DNA from 2 places in the Fannyhessea sp. C0108B2 genome. Region 2 is predicted to be linked to the other one. Evidence: predicted binding sites of a transcription regulator. Region 2 holds the regulator's gene; the other holds the start of a gene.
The links. The regulator NrdR, encoded in region 2, represses ribonucleotide reductase genes. The targets are predictions, from matches to a motif close to AAACACNATATATNGTGTTT.

Region 1: the regulator NrdR is predicted to act here: its motif matches at 2,802-2,821, upstream of nrdD (anaerobic ribonucleoside-triphosphate reductase).

Annotation. Positions count from the first base shown of each region.
Region 1 covers NZ_JBWPJQ010000003.1:66,808-71,249, reverse strand. The annotation lists gene nrdG (anaerobic ribonucleoside-triphosphate reductase activating protein) at 1-209, opposite strand, end outside; gene nrdD (anaerobic ribonucleoside-triphosphate reductase) at 489-2,711, opposite strand; gene AC1DBT_RS02305 (Cof-type HAD-IIB family hydrolase) at 3,226-4,017, shown strand; gene AC1DBT_RS02300 (DUF711 family protein) at 4,132-4,442, shown strand, end outside.
Region 2 covers NZ_JBWPJQ010000001.1:63,425-67,866, forward strand. The annotation lists gene AC1DBT_RS00290 (heparan-alpha-glucosaminide N-acetyltransferase domain-containing protein) at 1-496, opposite strand, end outside; gene lexA (transcriptional repressor LexA) at 507-1,151, opposite strand; gene AC1DBT_RS00300 (hypothetical protein) at 1,378-1,740, shown strand; gene nrdR (transcriptional regulator NrdR) at 1,927-2,379, shown strand; gene dut (dUTP diphosphatase) at 2,372-2,827, shown strand; gene AC1DBT_RS00315 (NCS2 family permease) at 2,889-4,202, shown strand; gene AC1DBT_RS00320 (uracil-xanthine permease family protein) at 4,316-4,442, shown strand, end outside.

The sequences.
Region 1 (4,442 bases), on a different contig from region 2:
AAAACCGATAAACCGTCTATGTACACCGGCTTTAAGCTTTCGATAATAGTATCTTCAACGTCTTTGGTAAATGGAGTTCCCGCATGAAAATTCCACGCTGCCTCATTAAAACAAAATGGGCAATGCAGACGGCAACCAGAAACAAACAAAACGGTTCTTACGCCAGTACCATTGGCAACATCACAATATTTAATGGTGGCGTAATTCACATTCGTTCCTGTTCACTACATACCTACATCTTGTAGAAAGCATCGTTTACATCTCACGATTACATGTCCGCATGCAAAATCAAAGCACGGAGCACACCAGCGCAATAACAAAGCATGTTCTTCGCTCAAAGGCAAGGTTTACACCCTACCCAAAGACACGTTCAACTGACAAAACGCTTTAAGACAAAGCGTGAAGGGTGTCTACCCCTCCCCACTCCAACATATATAAATATCCCTCCCAACAACACTCATGCGTCTTAGGAGGGATACATCTTGTGTTTATAAGTGTAACACGCGATCTTTTATCTCTTGGGTACGACCTTGATTCCAGAACTGCGTTCCAATATATCCACAGGTACGACGCGCAACATTCATTTTAGTCTGATCCCTATTCTTGCAGTTGGGACATTCCCAAATGAGTTTTCCGTCATCTTCTTTGATTTGGATTTCCCCATCGTAACCACAATTTTGGCAATAGTCGCTTTTGGTATTAAGTTCGGCATACATAATATTTTCGTAAATATACTGGATTACGCGAATAACAGCTTCCAAATTGTCTTGCAAGTTAGGAACCTCAACATAAGAGATTGCTCCTCCTGGTGACAAACGTTGAAATTCGCTTTCAAATTTAAGCTTAGTAAACGCATCAATTTTCTCACGAACGTTCACATGGTACGAATTAGTAACATATCCATGATCGGTAATGCCCTTAATAATACCAAATCGCTTCTGAAGTGCTTTTGCAAACTTGTATGTAGTGGACTCAAGTGGCGTGCCATACAGCGAGTAGTCGATATTTTCTGCTTGTTTCCATTCGTCGCACTTATCATCCATGCGCTGCATAACCGCAAGTGCAAATGGAGTTGCCTCTTTATCGGTGTGACTATGCCCGGTCATATATTTAACGCACTCATACAAACCAGCATATCCCAGCGAAATAGTAGAATATCCATCGTAGAGCAGCTTATCTATAACTTCGCCCTTTTTAAGACGAGCAAGCGCTCCATATTGCCACAAAATAGGCGCTGCATCCGAAAGCGTTCCACAGAGGCGATCGTGACGGCAACGAAGCGCACGATGGCAAAGCTCCAAACGCTCATCAAATATCTTCCAGAACTTATCCATATTGCCACCCGAAGAAAGCGCAACGTCAGGAAGGTTGATGGTTACAACTCCTTGATTAAAGCGGCCATAATACTTTGGCTTACCCTCAACATAGTTTTGAGCATTGGCAATGTTGTTGTATCCACCTTTGGAACGATCGGGCGTTAAAAATGAGCGGCATCCCATGCAGGTAAACACATCTCCATGTCCTACTTTTTCACCTGTAGAGAGCTTATACTCGCGCATCTTTTTCTCGGAAATGTAATCGGGAACCAAACGACGTGCAGAGCACTTTGCAGCTAATTTTGTAAGATAGAAATATGGATCATCTTCATGAATGTTGTCGTCTTCAAGCACATAAATCAGCTTAGGGAATGCAGGAGTAATCCATACGCCTGCCTCGTTCTTTACACCTTGATAACGTTGCTTGAGCATTTCTTCAATACACAGCGCCAGATCTTTCTTTTCTTGCTCGTTGCGCGCCTCGTTAAGATACATAAATACGGTAATAAAGGGCGCTTGACCATTGGTGGTCATAAGCGTAACAACTTGATACTGAATAGTTTGCACACCACGCGAAACCTCTTCACGCAGGCGCTTTTCAACCAAATCGTTAACTTTATCTTCATTGGGTTGAGCTCCAATAAGCTCAAGCTCGGCTAAAACCTGACCACGTATTTTTTTACGAGATACCTCAATAAAAGGTGCTAAATGAGCAAGGGAAATAGACTGACCGCCATATTGTGACGATGCAACTTGAGCTATGATCTGCGTTGCAATGTTGCAGGCAGTAGAAAAGCTATGTGGTTTTTCGATCATAGTTCCCGAAATAACTGTACCGTTTTGCAGCATGTCATCGAGATTAACCAGATCACAGTTATGCATGTGCTGGGCATAATAATCAGCATCATGAAAATGAATGAGTCCATCTTTATGCGCTTGAACAACATCTTGCGGCAACAGCTCACGCATTGCCAGGTCTTTTGAAACTTCTCCTGCCATATAATCGCGCTGAACCGAAACAACGGAAGGATTCTTGTTGGAGTTTTCTTGCTTAACTTCTTCGTTGTTTGATTCAATAAGTGACAAGATGGTGTCATCTGTTGTGTTGCGGTGGCGCTTCTGCGCTTGTACATAACGATAAATGATGTATTTACGTGCAACACTAAAATGGTTAAGCGCCATAATTTGGTCTTCAACCATATCCTGGATTTCTTCAACCGTAACCGTATGACCAGCATTTTTACACAGATCTTCTACGTTAAGAGAAGCAAAGGTGATCTCGCGCTCGGTTAGACGCTCGTCTTCGGTGACTTCTTTATTGGCTGCAGAAATAGCGTTTATGATTTTGTGAAGGTTAAACTCCACTTCAGAACCATTGCGCTTAATAATCTTCATGGTTGCTCCTCAACGCAAAAAAAATAAAAGTTTATGTACATCAAATTTTGCACAGTCTCATAAGAGATACTTTGTGTGCGTGTTCTATCTTGCCACAACCTGTAGTGTTAATGCAAGCGAATTTCCCCAATATCTTGTGAATTTTTCTTTATTTTAGGTATTGACAAAAAGGGCTTATATGGAAGCCGCTGTTCAGTGCTTATAATTTGCTCAGTCGAGCGAACCGAACGCGAAAAATTTACAGAGTAACCATATTCAGGGTCATCATATTCAAAACGGTCACATTCAAAGTGACCATATTCAAGATGGTCACAATTGTGCCGGCCACCGAAAATTGCAAACATCATTCTTATGTACAAACTCTGACGATATGTGCATATCTACCACACGTCACAGATGTTCTGTATGATTAAAAGTACATGTCAATCTATTACACACTATACGCGAGCTTATAAAACTATAAAAAGCACGACGTAGAAGTACATCGTAGGTAACCTACGATAAAGGAGAATCTGTGGGAACTTGGAAAAAACTTTCGGGTATTAAAGCTGCTTTTTTTGATGTAGACGGAACACTGTTAAGTCACGTAACCAATAGCGAGCCTGCTTCTGCAATTCATGCTGTTAAAGAACTTAAACGACGCGGCATTATGCCGATTTTGGCAACGGGTAGACCAACGTACATGCTTGATATTATAGACACCACCCCGTTTGAGGCTGCTATTACCATTAACGGACAATATTGCATCGCACAAGACAAGGTTTTATATTCATGCCCTATTAGCAAGCACGATATAGAGATTGTTGTTGCTCAAGTTAAACAGGGTTTATATTCTTGCCAATTTCAAGAACTTGATTGCTATTACGTAAGCGACCGCAGTCAGCGCGTTATAGATGTGGAGCAGTTTGTCAATCAGCATTACGAAGTTCGCGATATTTCACGCGCACTTACACACGATGTCTTTCAGCTGAATGCCTATCTTTACCCAGGCGAAGAGCATCTTATGTTTGACAAAACGCACGACTTAAAATATGCGCGTTGGGATGATAAATTTATCGACGTTATGCCTTGCGAAGGCGGAAAATCCAAAGGCGCACGCATTATGCTTGAGCATTTTAATTTGAGTGCCGATCAAGTTATCTGCTTTGGTGACGGAGGCAATGACATGGGTATTTTTGACGTATGCGCTCATAGCGTGGCTATGGGGAATGCCCAAGATAGCATTAAAGATAAAAGCGAATTCATCACGCGTGATATTGATGATGATGGCATTTATTTTGCATGCAAGCAACTAGGACTTATCTAATCGCACGTAACATACGGGCACCGTGCACAAACGAGCGCGCATGAGTTATAGTAAGACACAAACATAGTACGACTTAAACACAGTACGCTTATATTAGGGAGGGAAATATACGCCATGGCAATCACACCTCAAGAAGTATATGAAACTCAAACAATGGTTCACCAGCAAAATCTTGACTTGCGCACCATAACCATGGGTATTTCGCTGCATGCCTGTGCTGATGAAAACATCTCGCGCATGTGCACCAAAATATACGATTGCATTGTTTCTAAAGCAGAAAACTTAGTAGATGTTGCGCGTGATCTTGAGCGTGAATACGGCATCCCTATTGCAAATAAACGAATCTCGGTTACACCACTTGCCTACGTAGCTGCTGCGTGCAAGGACAAAGATCTTACTCCTCTTGCGCAGTGCCTCGATAGAGC
Region 2 (4,442 bases):
ATCCGTGCGGTATGTGATACGTGAATCCAAAGAAGCCAAGCATAACACAAAACAAAATAAACGTACCTACTTTGTCCGTAAACGAAGGCACGACTGCGCTCATTTTTACGAATGAAGCTGTTTTAACAACACGTAAAAGCATGTATGATACAAGCGTAACAACAGTTGTTGACACACCTAAACAAAAAATTATGCCGAAATTGATAGGAATATCCACAGCCACTAAAGTTGTAACTACATAAATTAAGAAAGCACATACAAGATAAACAACACAGCGTTTAATCTTATGCACTGAGTATGAGCACATCATACCTGCAAGAAAAATAAATACCCATGCAATACTGTTGCGCCATAGATCAATATAGGGAAAAATAAACCAGGTAAGTGATACACCATACAGCGATACCAAGTCATAACACGCATGAAAAGCAATCATAGATACAAGTGAAAAACCTCGTATTACATCAAAAGCTTCTATGCGTTGAGACCCATGCACACGCGTGCCTTTATGAAACAACCGCTCTGAACAAGCCTGTTACCTTACCAATAATTGTTGGATGTTTAGCAATAATAGGCTTCATTGTATCGTTTTCTGGTTGTAGGCGAATATAGCTACTTTCTTTAAAGAAACGCTTTACCGTGCATTCATTATCAATCATCGCAATGACAATTTCGCCGTTACGTGCATCATGCTGTTCTTTTACCACAACATAATCTCCGTCAAAAATACCAGCGTTAATCATAGACTCGCCTTGAACTTTAAGGATAAACGAACTTGAATCTGAGCTTATAGAAGTAGGAACCGCAAGATGATCTTCGATATTTTGTTCTGCAAGAATAGGTACACCGGCAGCTACACGACCAACAACAGGAAGAATAGTTACATTAAGCTCAACATTGTCCTTTTCAACACGATGTTGTTCACCTTCGTCTTGTACAAGCTTGGGAAGCACAAGTGCACGTGGTTTTTTAGGATCTCTACGAATGTAACCAAGATCCTGCAGGGCGTGCAAATGCATGTGCACGGTAGAGGGAGAGGCTAATCCAACCGCTTCTCCGATTTCTCGCACTGAAGGTGGATAACCATGCTCTGAAACATAGGAACACAGATAGGAATAAATTTGCTCTTGTCGTTTTCCAAGTTTTCTCATAGAACACGCTCCTCTTTTTGTAGTTAATTTAGTATAGCATGAACATTTTTAAATTACAAACATATGTTCTTAATTTTTATAAAATTATTTTTACCATACTGATCACAAACTTTTCCTCGTCTATATCCTATAAATCATTTTACGTAATGACTTTACTACCTGCGATTTTAATTAATGTCCGTGGCCTCGTGTATATATAAGTTAAGAAAAAAAGAAAGGACAAAAGATGAGCATGCACACAACCGATTTAACAGAGAAAAACTTTCACGACCTCAAACGTATTAAGGCACAGCAATTATCTTGGAGCTTAACAATTCTGTTTTCTTTTGTATTTATCACAAGTTTTCTTATCAGCGCTTTAAGCACCAACTATCGATTAGCCCATGATTCCACGCTTCTCAAAGCAAGTATTCCTTCGGCTACAATTGTCCAAAAAGGAGAAGGAATCGACTCACTAGTTAATGAGTCTAACCTCAAGTGCATTGAGCGCTCGGCAATTGAATCCTGGATCATTTCATACAATAATTTAGAAGGTTTTCGTCTACGCGAAGGTCAACTCATATATATACCAATGCAATTTTCCAACTAAAATATTCATTGACTCATCCATATTATTATCTGTACATGCAATAATGTCTAAAACCATACACAAGAACATACAGTTTCATGAATTGTTTCGAGATTGTTTACGCTTAGAGTCAAAATGATTACCTCTGTAGGTGATAAACCGTTATTATGTTACATTGATATCGGAGTTTTAATCGTTAGGAGTTGTATGCACTGCCCAAAATGTGGATGTGATGTATCTAAAGTTGTAGACTCCCGTTCCTCTGAAGGAAACGATGCAATTCGTCGTCGTCGCGAATGTATAGGTTGCCAAACGCGTTTTACAACCTATGAACGACGTGAGGAAATGCCCATTCTTGTTATTAAGAAAGATGGCACCAAGGAACCTTTTAGTCATGAAAAGTTGCGTCGTGGTCTTGTAGCGGCAACTATTAAACGTTCCATTGATCTTAATCGCATCAATCAGCTCATTGATTCTATAGAAACTGAGCTACGTGATAACGGAAAAACAGAAATCACGTCACAAGAAATTGGTATGCGCGTTCTTCAAAAACTTATTGATATAGATAAAGTTGCTTACGTACGTTTTGCCTCGGTATACAGAGATTTTAAAGATGTCGAAGAATTCAGCGAAGAGTTAAGGAGTTTATCAAATGAATAACCCTTCATCTGACACCATTCAACTTCCTATAAAACGCCTACACGAAGATGTAATTCTTCCTCGGTATGCATATTCAGGTGATGCAGGTCTTGATTTGTGTTCCTATATTGACCTTGTTTTAAAACCTTTTCAACGCTTCTTGGTTCCCACTGGTTTAGCTATTGCAATTCCAGATGGTTATGCTGGTTTTGTACAGCCACGAAGTGGTTTAGCATATAAATGTGGTCTTTCTATGCCTAATACACCAGGCCTTATTGATGCTCACTATCGCGGAGAATTGTTTGTGAGCGTCGTCAATTTAGATCCTCATAACGATATTCATATCTCAAAAGGGGATCGAATTGCCCAGCTTGTTATTCAAAAAGTTCCCGTTGTAGAGCTTGTTGAGACAGCTGAGCTTTCTTCTACCGACCGTGGCGATAACGGTTTTGGTTCCAGTGGTAATTAACCGGTAGTGTTTTTCACTATCGGTTTTTTTATGTTTCTATAGGAATTCAGAAAGGATGGAGATGGAAACATTTTTTAAGGCAAGTGAGAGAGGATCTTCTGTTTCACAGGAATGTAGAGCCGGTCTTACTACGTTTTTAGCGATGGCATATATTATTGCTGTTAACCCTGCAATTTTGGTACATGCTGGTATTCCTTTAAACGCTGCTATTACAGCAACCTGCATTGGTTCAGGTATTGTAACCATTCTTATGGGACTCATTTCAAATCGTCCTGTTGCACTTGCAACAGGCTTAGGTCTTGACGCTATTGTTGCGTTTACCTTGCCTCTTATCACTAACAACGATTGGCATACTTCTATGGCAATCGTATTCATCGAAGGTATTGTCATCCTTCTGTTAGTGTTCTGTGGTCTGCGCGAAGCTATCATGGACGCAATCCCTGTTTCATTGCGCCATGCAATCTCTGTGGGTCTTGGAATCTTCATTGCATTCATTGGTCTTAAAAACGGTGGCGTTATTGTTCCGAGCCCTGCTACCTTTGTTACGCTTAACAAAATTACCGATCCTGTTTTCATCGTTGGTGTTATTTCTGTTGCAGTAACGCTTGCATGCTATGCCCTCAAAGTTAAGGGTGCTTTGTTAATTGGTATTGCTCTTGCGGTCATTGCAGGTATTCCTTTAGGCGTTACTTCACTTCCTACGGGCTTTGTTGCTCCGCTTGATTTCTCTACCTTTGGTGCTCCTTTTATGGTTGACGAAGAGGGGACTATGGGAATTGTTAAAGCGCTTATCAATCCTGTTTGCCTTGTATGTGCATTTTCCCTTCTTATGTCCGACTTCTTTGATACCATGGGTACAGCAACCGCTGTTGCCAAAGCCGGAGACTTCCTTAACGAAGACGGTACCGTAGAAAATATCAGCGAGATCTTAACTGTTGACTCTGCAGCTGCAGCACTTGGTGGCCTTTTTGGCGCATCCTCAATTACTACATTTGTTGAATCTGCATCTGGTGCAGCCGATGGTGGACGCACTGGTCTCTCTGCGGTTGTAACAGGAGTTCTTTTCATTTTAGCGGCACTCTTTGCGCCCATCATTTCGGTAGTAAGTGCTGCTTCTACCTGTGGTGCCTTGGTTTTGGTTGGCTACCTTATGATCAGCGACACTGTTGAAATTAACTGGAGTGATCTGTCAGAAAGCTTCCCTGCATTTGCAACCATTATCGGTATTCCTTTAACCTTCTCAATTTCTGATGGTATCGGATTTGGTTTTATTTCCTACATCATTGTTGCCCTTATTACCGGCAATGTTAAGAAGATTAAACCTCTTATGTGGGTTGCAGGATTTATGTTTATCGTCTATTTCTTCCTGCTTTAAAATATCGCTTTAATTTTTACCGAATGCATGATCGGTAAATCTTAAGATTGTATGATATTATGCGCGTGTTCTCAAAGGTAGAGCATGCGCATATATCTGAAGAAAGGAGTGTTATGGGTAGAGCGGACAATGCAAAAATCATCGGCGTTGATGACCATGTATCCGTTGCACGAGCTATTCCTTTAGGAATACAGCATATGATGAGTATGTTTGGAGCTACCGTTTTGGTTCCAGTGCTTA